DNA from 2 places in the Rhodoferax sp. AJA081-3 genome. Region 1 is predicted to be linked to the other one. Evidence: predicted binding sites of a transcription regulator. Region 1 holds the regulator's gene; the other holds the start of a gene.
The links. The regulator NrdR, encoded in region 1, represses ribonucleotide reductase genes. The targets are predictions, from matches to a motif close to CACNANATNTNGTG.
Positions count from the first base shown of each region.

Region 2: HZ993_RS19250 (ribonucleoside-diphosphate reductase subunit alpha) is a predicted target of NrdR. The motif match lies at 2,148-2,161, and genes of this name have one in related genera.

Region 1 covers NZ_CP059068.1:1,168,360-1,176,281, reverse strand. The annotation lists gene HZ993_RS05485 (pilus assembly protein) at 1-1,043, opposite strand, end outside; gene HZ993_RS05480 (PilX N-terminal domain-containing pilus assembly protein) at 1,076-1,615, opposite strand; gene HZ993_RS05475 (PilW family protein) at 1,624-2,775, opposite strand; gene pilV (type IV pilus modification protein PilV) at 2,787-3,320, opposite strand; gene HZ993_RS05465 (GspH/FimT family pseudopilin) at 3,305-3,898, opposite strand; gene nrdR (transcriptional regulator NrdR) at 4,056-4,505, opposite strand; gene glyA (serine hydroxymethyltransferase) at 4,609-5,856, opposite strand; ZMP/ZTP riboswitch at 5,914-6,044, opposite strand; gene HZ993_RS05450 (lytic transglycosylase domain-containing protein) at 6,086-6,904, opposite strand; gene HZ993_RS05445 (DUF349 domain-containing protein) at 7,838-7,922, shown strand, end outside.
Region 2 covers NZ_CP059068.1:4,089,685-4,097,606, reverse strand. The annotation lists gene HZ993_RS19260 (sigma-54 dependent transcriptional regulator) at 1-1,265, shown strand, start outside; gene ampD (1,6-anhydro-N-acetylmuramyl-L-alanine amidase AmpD) at 1,258-1,866, shown strand; gene HZ993_RS19250 (ribonucleoside-diphosphate reductase subunit alpha) at 2,258-5,182, shown strand; gene HZ993_RS19245 (ribonucleotide-diphosphate reductase subunit beta) at 5,302-6,435, shown strand; gene HZ993_RS19240 (histone H1-like DNA-binding protein) at 6,604-7,119, shown strand; gene HZ993_RS24680 (DUF3426 domain-containing protein) at 7,172-7,922, opposite strand, start outside.

The DNA.
Region 1 (7,922 bases):
ATCTTGGCTCCCGCAGTAAACTGCCCGTTGGAGGCTGTTACTTCGTCCTTGAATGATGACACCACCTTGCGAAGCCTGCCGCCCGACATGTGGTTGTCGTAGCTGCCAGTCAAGAGACCGAATAACATGGCATCATTTTCACCATAGTTGTGCAAAAGGCCTACAGGCTTGTAAGACCCGTTGGGATACAACTTGCACTCACTATTAAACGTAGAGGTGCATACTTCCACCCGCACCGTGTAATTCTTTTCTGCACCGGTACCCGCTGGAAATCCACCGCTGGCAAGTGTGGTGGATAAAACTGGTCGTTCCTTAGACGCCCATTCCCAAATGCGCTTGTTACTCCCCACGTTTTCACGTACACGCAACAGGGGCGGCAAGTTGCTGCAATTATTGAGTGTGGCGCAATTGGTGCTGTAGTTGGCAGTCAGGCTACCAAAAAAATGTCGTTTATCGGCCGCCGTAGGAAGAGCAAACGGTGTGTAGTCCCGAATGTCGTAACCATTGACGGCAATGCTCGTATATTCCTTACCCCAACTGTGGGCATCTGCCGGAATATAGGCGCGGCGCAATATGGTCTGCGACGCAGTGTCCACTTCACGGTGGCCACCGTAGAGCACTTTGCGTAACGAATCCATTCGGCTGGTCGTCACGTAATTCAGCCAAAGGCCTGACCATTTACCCACACACTTTCCGTCGCTGGTGGCGGAGCTAGGTGTGAAAAGCCCGGTGTTGTCACTAGCGTTGTTGTGGACGTAGCAAATTTTGGGATCAAACAAGCCGTAGTAAACAATATTCGGATTGTTGGGTATAAAGCCAATATCCAATACGCCATCGCCATCAATGTCGCTGGTATCGTTGTAGGACTCGTAAAACAATTTGTGGTCTTTGCCAGCGACCAGCATCACCATGGGCGTGGCGGATACTTGCGCCACCAAAGGCGTGTTTGGAATCGTGACAGCGCTAGTCCCTACTGCCGCGAACGCAGTGACTGCCAACGCAACAAATTTGAAACTGAAGTTCAAATCTTTATGGGTTTTCATGGTGACTCCTGGAAGAAAATACGCGTTTTGGGTCAATCAATGGCGTAGATTGATTGCAGCATGACCGAAGCCCTGCCATCGGTGTTGTCGCGACTACGAGCGGTGACTCGGTAGCGCTTGCAGTTCAGGTTGTTTATATTGTCCGAAGGGTCACAGGGAAAACCTGTACCTAGAAATTCAACAAAATATTGCGGGGTGACCGCCAGCGTACCGCTTCCTACGGTTGTCGCATCTTTCCAGTCACTAAAGCTGCTGTTCATCCATCGAGGTGTATCACTCGCAAGAGGAGTTGAGCAAAGCATCAGCCCACTGACAACCGCACAACCCGATCCTACTGGGTCGGCCGGTTTGCCTTCAACCAGGGCTTCTGCCTCTCGCAATGCTGATTCGGTTGCCTGAAACGCCAAGCTACGGTCGTATGTTTGTCCTGCCATGCGCTCTTCCATGGCTATGCCACGGATGGCCGCGACACCCAGCAAGCTCATCACCAGCAACAAGATGAGACTAATAATTAGTGCTACACCCTTTTGAGCAGGTGCCACCTTGGTGCGCTGTAGAAATAGAGTTTTCATGGCAGCTATCAATATAAGAGGTCGCGACTGCGGAAACCTACGACGTGAATTAACTTGCGTTCAATCGTCACATGATTCTCCCCAACCTTTTCATCGCTTTGCAGTGTCAAGGTTATGCGTGCGGCGACGGCTTGCTCAACATTGTCCTTTGTCCATCCTCCGTTAGCTGTTGAGAAAATTGGATTGGGGTTGGCCGGCACGGTAGGGTCATTCGCCGGAATCCAAGAGGTGGCGAGGGTGTTGGCGGTTTTATTCTTTGTCAAGTATTCAATCTGCATGTCGCTAACACCATCCAAGATTTCCTCGCGTTCGGTCGTGGCAATCATCGCGCCGCCCACCGATTTTCTGATGATTTTGGTCCGGTAAAGAGACTTCTTGCCTGCGCTGTTAACGCCCACATACCAAAACGTTGATAAGAGTTTTACTACTACGCCCCCGCTTGTAAACTGTTTGACGGCAGGCGGTGTTGTTGGGCAATCGCTCGGAGTTGGATAACCTAAATCACCGCTGCAGTTGTAGTTACCCGCATCTTGCGCATGATTGATATTTTTGGTGGATGGACTTACCGTTTCAATCTGGAAGATAGCTGCGGAATTCATGTCGCAGGCGATGAGAACGTCTTTGGGGTCAAGATCTGTAACCGAGTCAACAGTGATGTCGTGGGTGGATGTGTCGTGGGCACTTACAATTTTTCCGTCCTGGGCGGCACGAATCACCAGTACGGCATCCGTTCCAGCAGCGCGGTCTGCGTTACCAGTGCCAATTGCCACCATGGCAGTCATATCTTGGCCCGCGTCGTAGCCTTGGATCGTGCCCAAGTTCCAATCCGCCCACCACGGAATCGCAGAGGATGCGCGAATCACATTTGCAACCAGAGGGGTGCCGCACGGGTTGGTACCAGCTTCGCGCAGGTCGCGTGCCATAAAGTCAAACGCTATCCGCGCGTCTTCCTGCATGCGTGCAATATTTTCGTTGGTTCGAAAAGACTCCCTATTGGTGACAAAAACATTGAGCACGCCGGCTATAAGAACCAACCCAAGCACTATCGAGACCATGAGCTCGACGAGTGTGAAACCGCTCTGGCCCTTTAAGCTGGACGGCCCAGAGACGTAGCCGTATTGAGGCTTGCGGTTACCGAGGTGTTGCAAAAAGATGGACATAGTTCGTGGCGTCATAGAGTTGTCTTTGTTTCCACTATCTGTTCACCTATCCCGCCAGCACGAGTGTCGTCCCACTTCACCTGAACGATGCAAACTCCGTCAGCGTCGCACAAAACCGCACCACAAGTGGTGGAGTCACTGGCGTTGCCAATGGTTGACTTAAGCGATTCAACCCAATGCTTGAGGTTAACTTTGGCCAAGCTGGTTCCGGTGACGGCTGCTGCATCACAATAGGGTCCAATCACCCCGCCGGAAAGAGAACCCGTGTTGTAGTTCAAAGACTTGGCGCTGTCTTTGTCAACACGCATGGCATCCAAAATGTAATAGCTCATCATGACGGCTTGCGTGCGTTGCATGCTGCTTTGGTTACCTTTGAGAGCTCGAATTTGCATCGCCGCCATACCCAGTACGCCCAGACTCAAAACGAGCAAGGCCACCAGAATTTCAATTAAGGTGGCGCCACCCGCATATCGACGATTGGGTGAGCGGGCAAATGGTTGTCTGGTTTGCATTTCAATATCCAGCGTAATCAAGGTGAAGGGCATGTATCAGCCACGTTGCTCTGCACGGTCATGGTGATACGTCCAGCGCTGTTTAGCGTCAGATTGCGTGCTCGCTTGTCATTAGTTAGAGCAGATGATGTACTGCAGACACGTATGGTTCCGGTCCAAAAACCGCCGCCGCTCATGGCCTTTGATTGACCGTCTGCCGAGTACGAAATGTAAGGCAAATTGCCATTGACTACGATGCCAGCTGGTAACGGAGGATAGATCGTGGCTACCGTTTCACCGGTATCCACAGCCGCTGATGTTCCGCTGCGCGTCGTGTCCACAAATGAAATCCAGCCCTGGTGCCAACCACCAGTATCTGTGCACGATGCGCCATCCGCGCTCATGCAAACTGTTGTACGGTTGCCCACTTTGATGGCATTGGAGCGCGCCTGTGCGAATGCTGCAATTAAATCGTTGGTCGCGGTCGTCAACCGCGACGAGGCGATCATTGCCTGAAAACTGGGAGCTGCCAACGCAAGCAACACGGCCAGTATGGCGACAGTAATCATCAGCTCAATGATCGTGAAACCACGTAGGCGGAACCCAGGAGTGCTTAAATTGGCGTAGTTCATCGTATTGGTACATCACTGAAGATGCGATCTTGGTTGATTAGACACCGGGCCGGCTATCCTCGCACAGGATTTCCGCCAAGCGGCACGGTTTGCTCGACAAATGGGCCAGACACTTGGTTGAGCCAAAGCTGGAGGTGGTGAGTTGCCGCAGGGAGGCCTACCGCCTCACCTCATCCACCAACGTCTTGAAGTCGTCAATATCCTCAAAACTGCGGTACACACTGGCAAAGCGCACATAGGCCACTTTGTCGAGCTTCTTCAGCTCACGCATGACCAGTTCACCAATACGGCCGGACTGGACTTCGCGCAGACCCAGGTTTAGCAACTTTTCTTCAATCCGCTCAATGGCGCTGTCGATCTGTTCGGTGCTGACCGGGCGTTTGCGCAGGGCTAGATTGAAAGACGCCAACAGCTTGGCGCGCTCATATTCAATGCGGCGCCCATCCTTCTTGACGATGGAAGGGTAGTTGACGTCCGGGCGTTCGTAGGTGGTGAAGCGTTTTTCGCACGACCCACACTGGCGGCGGCGGCGGATGAAATCCCCGTCCTCGGCTATCCGGGTCTCCACAACCTGGGTTTCGGAATGGCTACAGAACGGGCATTTCATAGGGGGTAGTGGGCCAAGGCCCTTAAGTGAAATTGGCCTCTAGCCCCCGTGAAACAAGCGCAGTATGCTATCAAAGTTATAGTAACTGCGCTTTGCATAGTGCTTAACCGTAGACCGGGAAGCGCGCGGTCAAGGCATGCACCTTAGCCCGCACGGCGTCGATGTTGGCTGCATCGTGCGGGTTGTCCAGCACGTCGGCGATCAGGTGGGCGGTGGCGCGCACCTCGTCTTCCTTGAAGCCGCGGGTGGTCATGGCTGGGGTTCCCAGGCGGATGCCGCTGGTGACCATGGGTTTTTGCGGGTCGTTCGGAATGCCGTTCTTGTTGCAGGTCATGTGGGCCAAGCCCAAAACCGCCTCGGCTTCCTTGCCGGTCATGTTCTTGGGGCGCAGGTCCACCAGCATGACGTGGCTCTCGGTGCGGCCGGAAACGATGCGCAGGCCGCGCTCGGTCAGTGTGTCAGCCAAAACCTTGGCATTTTTGACCACTTGCGTCTGGTAAGCCTTGAACTCGGGTGTCAGCGCCTCTTTGAAGGCCACAGCCTTGCCGGCGATGACGTGCATCAGTGGGCCGCCCTGAATACCAGGGAAGATGGCCGAGTTGATCTTCTTGGCAATCGCCTCGTCATTCGTCAGGATGATGCCACCGCGCGGGCCGCGCAGGCTCTTGTGTGTGGTGGATGTGACCACGTCGGCGTAGGGCAGGGGGTTGGGGTAGACGCCCGCGGCCACCAGGCCGGCGTAGTGGGCCATATCGACCATGAAGTAAGCGCCGATTTCCTTGGCAATCTTGCCAAAGCGTTCAAAATCGATACGCAGCGCAAAGGCCGAGGCGCCAGCGATGATGAGCTTGGGCTTCTTCTCGCGGGCCAGCGCTTCCATGGCGGCGTAGTCGATGTCTTCCTGGGCGTCCAGGCCGTAGGAAATGACATTGAACCACTTGCCGCTCATGTTCAGCGGCATACCGTGGGTCAGGTGGCCACCTTCGGCCAGGCTCATGCCCATGATGGTGTCACCGGGCTGCAGCAGGGCGAAGAACGCGCCCTGGTTGGCCTGCGAACCCGAGTTGGGCTGCACATTGGCGAAGTTGGCGCCAAACAATTGCTTGAGGCGGTCGATGGCGAGTTGTTCGACCACGTCCACGTTCTCGCAGCCGCCGTAGTAGCGCTTGCCGGGGTAGCCTTCGGCGTACTTGTTGGTCAGCTGGCTGCCTTGCGCGGCCATGACGGCGGGGGAGCAGTAGTTTTCAGAGGCGATCAGCTCGATGTGGTCTTCCTGGCGGGCGTTCTCGGCCACGATGGCGGCCCACACTTCGGGGTCAGCTTGTTCGACGAGGATATTGCGGTGGTACATGGCAGTCCTTTTAAGACAATGAACCTTGGGTCAACGCGTGTTGAAACGACATGAAACAAGGGCTGCCCAGGCGAACGGCTGAACGCAAACACCTGTGCAGATGCTGCGGCACGCTTCCCAGTGGTGATCCCACGTCAGCGCCTCAAACCTTTGGGCTTGGGCGCCTATCGCCAGTCGCGTACGGTATGGAGTTTACCCGAGCCAGCCCGCCAACCTGGCGGGCTGCTGGTTAAGAGTTCAGTACGCTGGCCACCACTTCGGGCGCAATTTCTGTCGGCGCTTCAACAGGAGCTTGTTTCGCGGGAATCAGCCGGGGCTCGGTAACCGGCGCACTGCGGCCTGTGGACACCATCAGCAGACGGTTGTGTTCGGCCAGCACTTTAGCGGTGTAACCACCGTCGTCTTCCAGATTGCCAGCGCCGACATAAAGTTTGAGACCACCTTCGATGGAACCGGCACGTGCAACACACTCTTGCAGCACCTTGACGCCCACCCGCAAGTTGGACACAGGGTCAAAAGCAGCGAGTTTGCCGCCAAAACCCATGTACTTGTCGCTGTGGATCTTGGTCATGACCTGCATCAGACCCTGGGCGCCCACTGGGCTTTGGGCAAAGGGGTTAAAGCCCGATTCGATGGCCATGATGGCCAGGATCAGGGTTGGATCGATTTTGGCGCGGGCGCCGATCTCGAAGGCCTCAGCAACAAGAGCACTCAAGGGCTCAGGTGCCACGTTGTACTTCTTGCTCAGCCAAAAGGCAACGGCGGCTTGCTGTTTAGGCAGGCTTTGCGGGTTGGCTGCCGTAGCACGTTCGACGGCTTCGGTATCACCAACAATGCCGGTGACGACGGTCTGGCGGGATTGGAGCCAGCTCATCAACTGGACTTCTCCCGCCTGGCGGATTTCTGGCCTTGCGGTCAGGGTGATCACGGCAAACATGACGGCCAGGCCCAAGAGGGCGAATCCGTTGTGCGTGATTTCAAAGAAACCTTGGGCGATATCGCTGGCCACTGTGGCCATGCCCTTGGTGAATTTTTCGGTCGCTGTCATAGCTCTTCCTTCTTAGGCGGGCGCTTCAAGTTTCTCGCGCTGTGGACAGTGCGATGACGTCAGGCACCACGTTTGGGTTGGTACGCTATCAATATCCTGCGGCGTCGTTTCGACATGTGCAGCGATTTGAATATGCCGGGTTCGGCAGCGGTTGCGGGTTATCCCTAGGCAAAACTAGGAATGGGCGGATTCTAGGGGGCCTGGATATACCGAGTCAACAATATTAAATAGGTTTGTTATTCTATTTTTCATCGTTAATAGCGCCAAACCTAGGCTGGACGCTGCATTTCAGCGGGTTGCCGGACCCTGAAAATCTCCCAATCACAGCCCCCAAATCCATTGAAAAACCGATTTGAAATCGTGTTGGCGGCGGATTAGACTGCAGTTGCCTGTTGATTCAGGTTATGTTCCGGCAGTAGCCAGTCCGTACCCCAGGGTACCTGTGATGAAGCGGCCCCGGTAACTGTTAAGGAGGCAATCTATTGCTTCTAGTGCAATGCGGGACTTCAATCTCCCGCACTGCCAGCCCTGACGGCATGGACCTCTGGTCAGCCGTCGAGCCCGAGAGACTGGCCGTATGGTTAGGCTCCCGGGCTTTCTTCATTGGCTTCCTCCTTTTGTTCTCCCTAGAAAATGCCCAGTGAGCGCGGCGGCACTCTATATATAGTGTGTTGGTGCATGGTGTTCTTGGAGGAGGGCCTCATGACCAAGAAACAGTAGCGACAGCGTTGGAGCGTCATTAGCTATTGTTTTTATAGCTGAATGGCCTTATTTTGCGGGGGCTAGGGGCTCATTTCACGTTTACAGTTCAACTGAATGAGAGGCTGCGCAGTGTGCCTGCAATGGGCCCGGACAAAAACCATATGCCTCGATCCATTTCGCGGCGAAAATACAGGGTTGCAGATTTCTATTCAACCTATTCCCGAGCCTACCGTGACGTCGACTTCTACCGCCAAAAACAACGATATAGCCCATTTAGACAGTCTGACCGGTGGCGCTTTCACAGCCCCCACTTCCG
Region 2 (7,922 bases), 2.3 Mb from region 1:
ACCGCTCCGAGCGCAGCATTGTCATCACGGCCCATGGATCGGCAGAAAACGCGGTGGAGTCGCTGAAGGCAGGCGCCTTCGATTACCTCACCAAACCGGTAGACCTGAAGCAGTTTCGTACGGCTATCGCATCGGCCGTGCAAGGGAATGTTTTAAAGGCTGGCCCCGCCAGGAGAGCCACGGATGCCAGGCTATCGGACACAGCGGCGTCCAACAACCACGGACAAGCGGCGCTGGCCCGGTTGGCCGGTGAATCGGTGGCCATGCGCAGCGTCAAAGACCGCATTGTCAAAGTAGCACGCAGCATGGCGCCGGTTTTGATCCGCGGAGAATCCGGCACCGGTAAAGAACTGGTCGCCAGTGCCTTGCATGCAACCAGCCACCGCGCCGCCGGCCCCTGGGTAGCCGTCAATTGCAGTGCCATCCCCGAAAATCTGTTGGAGTCCGAGTTCTTTGGTGCCAAGAAAGGCGCCTATACCGGATCGGTGCAGGACCGCGAAGGCTTCTTCCAGGCCGCAAAAGGTGGCACCTTGTTTCTGGATGAAATTGGCGATCTCCCGCTGGCCATGCAGTCCAAGTTGCTGCGCGCCATACAGGAACGCTGTGTACGCCCCGTGGGCTCCAACCAGGAAGAAACAGTCGATGTCCGCATTGTGAGCGCCACCCACAAAGACCTGCCCGCCGAGGTCGCAGCGGGCCGCTTCCGCCAGGATCTTTTCTACCGGCTCAATGTGATTGACATCGTGATACCGCCACTGCGTGAGCGCAGCGAAGACCTGCCGGCTTTGTGCAGGGCCTTGTTGTCACGCATCGCCGAAGAATCCCAGATGGCTGTACCCGAGCTGGCGGCTGGCAGCATGGAGCAGCTCGCGCAGTTGCCGTTGCATGGGAATGTGCGTGAACTGGAGAATCTGTTGCACCGTGCGGTCGCCTTGTGCGACGGCGAAACCCTGCAACTGGACGATTTGCAGCCGGCCAGAGACAGTCGCCCAGCGCCCCTTGCAGACCCGATTGATGCGGTGACTGCACCTGAAACGACCCAGCGTTTGACCAAGGCGGCTACAGCCAGCGACATCTCCCTGCCGTCCGACTTGCAGAGCCACCTGGACCAGCAGGAGCGCGAGATCCTGGTCAAGTGCCTGAAGGAAACCAACTTCAACCGGACGCTGGCCGCCACACGGCTGGGCCTTAGTCTGCGGCAAATACGCTACCGCATCGCACGTCTGAAAATCGATGCCCCCCGCGATGACGGACCCGATGAGTAACCCCGCACTGCCAGATACCGAGCTCTGGCATGGCGGCCGTTACCGGCCTGCACACTGGCTGGCATCGCCAAATTTTGGAACCAGACCTGCTGAGGCATGTATTGACCTGCTGGTACTGCACTCCATCAGCCTGCCACCCGGAGTCTACGGCGGCCACGAGGTACAAGACCTGTTTACCAACCGCCTGGATTGGGAACTACACCCTTACTTCAAGCAAATTGAAGGGCTGCAGGTGTCGGCGCACTTTTATGTGCAGCGTACCGGAGCCATCTGGCAATTTGTCAGCTGTGATGACCGTGCCTGGCACGCCGGCGCATCGCAGTACCGTGGTCGCAGCAACTGCAACGATGACTCCATCGGCATAGAACTGGAAGGCCTGGAGGGCGACACGTTTGAGGTTGCGCAGTACCAGGCATTGGCAGAACTGCATCTGGCTATCAGCCGTCGTTACCCTATCGCCCATATCGCCGGGCATGAGCACATCGCGCCCGGGCGCAAGGCCGACCCCGGCCCCGGTCTGGATTGGAATTTGTTACAAAATTATCTGCAGCGGGAAGATCAGTGTTTTCCCGAAGGCGTACTGCGCAAAGCAGGTGCCTGATGCGCGCTGCGCCTGTATGGCGCACATAACGCACAAACGACCCCACCAACGCTGACACGACGCAATGCGTGGCTCCATGCGGTCCGGCAAGCCAAACCCGCTCGCAAACCGCATGTGTATTGGCCTTTCGTTCACACACCACCGATGGGCACGGGCTGCGGACCATGCCCACAACTACAAGCCCACAACTGTGTGGTCGTTCTGAGCATTTAGTGCGCCTGGGCCCAAGGCAGCGATTGCGCACGGGTACACTACCGGTAGTGGCTTGCAAGCACTACAGACCCCATATATAGTGTGCCCTGTCTTTACCGCTCTTTCGATAAATGCATATCAAAGGCGGCCACAGCACCTTGCCAAGCCCCAAAAAAACAGCCATTTAGACGAGGAATCCATGCAATCTGTTTCAAGCACCACCCCACTGGCACCTACCGCCCTACTGTCATCACACAGCGACACGGTTGCAGAAGGCGGCAGCATCAACCATCTGGCCCACTACCAGATCATTCGCCGCAATGGCGCGGTGGTGCCCTTCGAACCCAACAAGATCGCCGTGGCGATGATGAAGGCCTTCCTGGCCGTGCATGGCACCCAGGGCGCCGCGTCTGCCAGCGTACGCGAAGTGGTCGAAGCCTTGACCCAGCAGGTCATCCGCGCGCTGGTGCGCTCGCGCCCAGGCGGCGGCACCTTCCATATTGAGGACGTACAAGACCACGCAGAGCTCGGATTGATGCGCGGCGGCCACCACGAGATCGCACGGGCTTATGTGTTGTACCGCGAGCGCCGTGCCCAGGAGCGCGCCAAACACGTGGCCGAAGTAGCCCCTCCCGCACCGGTGCTGCACGCCATCGACAACGGCCAACGCATCGTGCTGGACCTGAACCAGCTCAGGAGCCTGATCGAAACCGCCTGCTCCGGCCTGGGTGCCGATGTCAAGGCAGAGCCCATTCTGGCCGAGACCATGCGCAATCTGTATGACGGTGTGCCCATGGACGAGGTTTACAAGGCCTCCATCCTGGCGGCCCGCACGCTGATCGAAAAGGACCCTGACTACACCTACGCAACCGCACGCCTGCTGTTCCATACGATTTCCCGCGAAGTGCTGGGGCGTGACGTGGCACCTGCAGATATGGCGGGCGCCTATACCGACTACTTCCCTGGCTTCATCAAGCGCGGCGTGAACGCCGAGCTGCTGGACGAGCGGCTGATGCAGTTCGACCTGCCCCGCCTGGGCGCGGCCCTGAAAGCAGAACGTGACATGCAGTTTGACTATCTGGGCCTGCAGACCCTGTATGACCGTTACTTCCTGCACGAAGGCAAGACCCGCATCGAGCTGCCCCAGGCCTTCTTCATGCGGGTAGCCATGGGCCTGTCGTTGAACGAGATCGACCGCGAAGCCCGCGCCATCGAGTTCTACGAAGTGTTATCGCGCTTCGACTTCATGTCCAGCACACCGACGCTGTTCAACAGTGGCACGCTGCGCTCGCAACTCTCCAGCTGCTACCTGACCACCGTGCCGGACGATCTGGACGGTATTTACGAGTCCATCAAGGAAAACGCCTTGTTGTCCAAATTTGCGGGCGGCCTGGGCAATGACTGGACACGCGTACGTGCACTGGGCGCCCATATCAAGGGCACAAATGGCGAGTCGCAAGGCGTCGTGCCTTTCCTGAAGGTCGTCAACGACACGGCCGTCGCGGTCAACCAAGGCGGCAAACGCAAAGGCGCGGTCTGCACCTACCTGGAAACCTGGCACCTGGATATTGAAGAGTTTCTGGAGCTGCGCAAGAACACCGGTGATGACCGCCGCCGCACCCACGACATGAACACCGCTAACTGGATCCCCGATCTGTTCATGCGCCGCGTCATGGAAAAGGGCACCTGGACCCTGTTCTCCCCCAACAACGTGCCCGATCTGCACGATCTGTTCGGCGCCGAGTTCGAAAAGGCCTATGTGGCCTACGAAGAAAAGGCGGCACGTGGTGAGATCAAACCCGCCCGCACCATCCAGGCCAGCGATCTGTGGCGCAAGATGCTAACGATGTTGTTCGAGACTGGCCACCCCTGGATCACGTTCAAGGATGCCTGCAATGTGCGCTCGCCCCAGCAGCACGCTGGCGTCGTGCACTCCAGCAACCTGTGCACCGAGATCACGCTGAACACTTCAGACACCGAAACCGCCGTCTGCAACCTGGGCTCCGTCAACCTGCGCCAGCATTTGAAGGATGGCAAGCTGGACCACGACAAGCTCAAGCGCACCATCAGCACAGCCATGCGCATGTTGGACAACGTCATCGACATCAACTACTACGCGGTCAAGAAGGCGCGCGACTCCAATATGCGCCACCGTCCGGTGGGTCTGGGTGTCATGGCCTTCCAGGACAGCCTGTACGAACTGCGCATTCCTTACGCCAGCGAAACCGCCGTGCAGTTTGCCGACGAATCCATGGAAGCCATCTGTTACTACGCCTACTGGGCGTCGACTGAACTGGCCAAGGAACGTGGCAAGTACTCCACCTACCGCGGCTCCTTGTGGGACAAGGGTGTGTTGCCGCTGGACACACTGGATATGCTGGCCTCGGCACGAGGAGGTTATGTGGACGTGGACCGCTCCGCCACGCTGGACTGGAATGCCCTGCGCAACAAGATCGCCCAGGACGGCATGCGCAATTCCAACTGCGTGGCCATTGCGCCTACCGCCACCATTTCCAACATCATTGGTGTGGATGCATCCATCGAGCCCAGCTTTGGCAACCTGTCGGTCAAGTCCAACCTGTCCGGCGAGTTCACCGTTATCAACGGCTACCTGGTCAAGGACCTGAAGCGCCTGGGCCTGTGGGACGACGTGATGGTGATGGACCTGAAACACTTCGACGGCTCACTCGGTCCCATCGACCGCGTGCCCACCGAAGTCAAACAGCTCTACGCCACCGCCTTCGAGGTCGAGACACAGTGGCTGGTCGAAGCCGCTGCGCGCCGCCAGAAGTGGATTGACCAGGCGCAATCGCTGAACATCTACATGGCCGGTGCATCAGGCAAAAAGCTGGACGAGACCTACAAGCTGGCCTGGCTGCGTGGCCTGAAGACCACCTATTACCTGCGCACGATGTCGGCCACACACGCCGAAAAATCGACCGTCACTGCGGGCAAGATGAACGCTGTTTCCTCAGGCAACGATGCCAAGGGTTCTATGCGATCGTCGAGTGCGTTGGAGGCTGCGGCAGCCGCTGCACAAATGCAAATGGAGATGGCCACGAACGCTGCGACCGACATCAGATTTTGCGGCGTCGACGATCCAACATGCGAGTCTTGCCAATAAAAACAAACCGCGCATCGCACGCAGTGCGATGCTATTGAGCAACACATATTTGCAGTGAAGTGCATGATTACTTTTCATTTCATTTCACTGCTCTCATAATCCGCTGATTGGAATTATTTATGTTGACCTGGGACGAAGAAGTCAAGCCCACACCGCTAACAAGTTTTGCGTTCACGCCGTCGGAAACTCCGACAGTCGAGCGGGCGCAAAGCACTCCCCCAAAGTCCCCCGTTCCCGTACGCATGAAGGCGTCGGACAAACGCATCATCAACGGCCAGACTGATGTGAACCAGCTAGTGCCCTTCAAATACAAATGGGCCTGGGAAAAATATTTAGCCAGTTGCGCCAACCACTGGATGCCACAAGAGGTCAACATGACCCGCGACATCGCACTGTGGAAAGACCCCAACGGTCTGACCGAAGACGAGCGCCGCATCATCAAGCGCAACCTCGGTTTTTTTGTGACGGCCGACTCGCTGGCCGCCAACAACATCGTGCTGGGCACCTACCGCCACATCACCGCACCCGAATGCCGCCAGTTCCTGCTGCGCCAGGCGTTTGAAGAAGCCATCCACACCCATGCCTACCAGTACATCGTGGAGTCACTGGGCTTGGACGAGAGCGAAATCTTCAACGCCTACAACGAAGTCCAGTCCATCCGCGACAAGGACCAGTTCCTGATCCCCTTCATCGAAGCGATCATGAACCCCAATTTCCACACCGGCACACCGGAGGCGGACCAGACGCTGTTGAAGTCCCTCATCGTGTTCGCCTGCCTGATGGAAGGTCTGTTCTTCTACGTGGGCTTCACGCAGATCCTGGCACTGGGTCGTCAGAACAAGATGACCGGTGCGGCCGAGCAGTACCAGTACATCCTGCGCGACGAGTCCATGCACTGCAACTTCGGCATCGACCTGATCAACCAGCTCAAGCTGGAGAACCCGCAGCTGTGGACCGCAGAGTTCAAGGCCGAGATCAAAGGACTGTTCGAAAAAGCGGTAGACCTGGAATACCGTTATGCCGAAGACACCATGCCCCGCGGTGTGCTTGGAATGAATGCCTCCATGTTCAAGGGCTATCTGCGCTACATCGCCAACCGCCGGGCCACGCAGATCGGTTTGGAAGCCTTGTTCCCCAACGAGGAGAACCCCTTCCCCTGGATGAGCGAAATGATTGACCTGAAGAAGGAACGCAACTTCTTCGAGACCCGTGTCATTGAATACCAGTCGGGCGGCTCACTGTCTTGGGACTAGACCAACAAATGTTATTCCGAATTTCATCTATCCAACAACAGACCACAGAGTCTGTGCTGGGTAGGTGTCACCAAGTTCATGTGGCTGGGCAACTGCCCAACCGCATGAATCGCTTCTTGCAAACAACTGGCAAGAAGTGCTCTTTGTAAATTGATCAAGGAGAAAATCATGGCAACTGCAAAAAAACCGGCCGCAAAGAAGGCCGCTCCCGCAAAGAAAGCTGCACCAGCGAAGAAAGCTGCACCAGCCAAAAAAGTAGCTGCTAAAAAAGCAGCCCCCGCGAAGAAGGCCGCTCCCGCTAAAAAGGTAGCCGCCAAGAAAGTAGCTGCGAAGAAAGCAGCACCCGCTAAAAAAGCAGCACCCGCTAAAAAAGCAGCTGCCAAAAAGGCTCCAGCGAAAAAAGTAGCCGCTAAAAAGGCTGCCCCAGCGAAGAAGGCGGCTCCTGCTAAGAAAGCAGTAGCCAAAAAGGCTCCTGCCAAAAAAGCAGCAGCCAAAAAGGCTCCTGCTAAGAAAGCAGCCGTAGCCAAGAAGCCAGTCGCTAAAAAGGCAGCCAAAAAGCCGGCTGCGAAGAAAGCCGCGAAAGCACCCGCTGCCAAAGCAGCGACGGCACCCGCTGCGCCTGCTGCCCAGACCACTCTGAACCCGCAGGCCGCATGGCCGTTCCCTACCGCCAACAAACCCTAATCAGGTTTGCGTCGGTTCTCAAGGCCCGGTACCGCAAGGTCCCGGGCTTTTTTCATGGGTAGAAAGACAACAAGCGGTAGCCGGTAACCTTCTCGTGACCCACCGCGTGTTTGACACTCAAGGGGACGGTGGCCGAGAGCTCCGCACCCGGTTCGATGACCATCCGCTGTTTGGCGAAATCAGCTGCGGTGAAAACCCTGCGCATCACGGCCTGATCCTGCATGTCTGTCAGCGTCAACTCGACAGCCGGCGTTGCAATGGGCGTCTGCGCCGAGTTCTTCAACGCAAAGCTCAGACGGTAGACGTCTGTACGCACTTTGGAAAAAGACGAACTATCGATCGCGATGGCTTCGATCTGGAGCAGAGGCGCAATCCTGCAGTTCACCACTTCACACAGTGGCTCCAGAAATCGCCTTGCAGCAGGCTCGGTCGCAACAATACGATCCCGCTCATGCACGACGACCTGCAAGACCAAACTCCCGAGCAATACCAGTGACAGCAAGCCGTACCCCGCGCGCACCCAGGGCCGCCGCGCCGCAGCAGATGTCCGCCCGTTGTGCAGGAAAGCATGCCGGGGCTTTTCCTCAAATAAGGACTCTGGCTCCTCCACCATGGGGGCTGGCTTGGACACTGCATTGCTTCGTGCCTTGCGAAGGGATGCATCACCACGGCCTAAGTTATCACGCTGTTCACGCAAAGTAGCCGCCGGGGGTGCTATGTCCTGGTCCTCGATGTGCAAAGCCCGTGGATTGACCTCCAAAAAGGGCTCCAACACCGGTCCCTCATGGACGTCTACTTTCTCC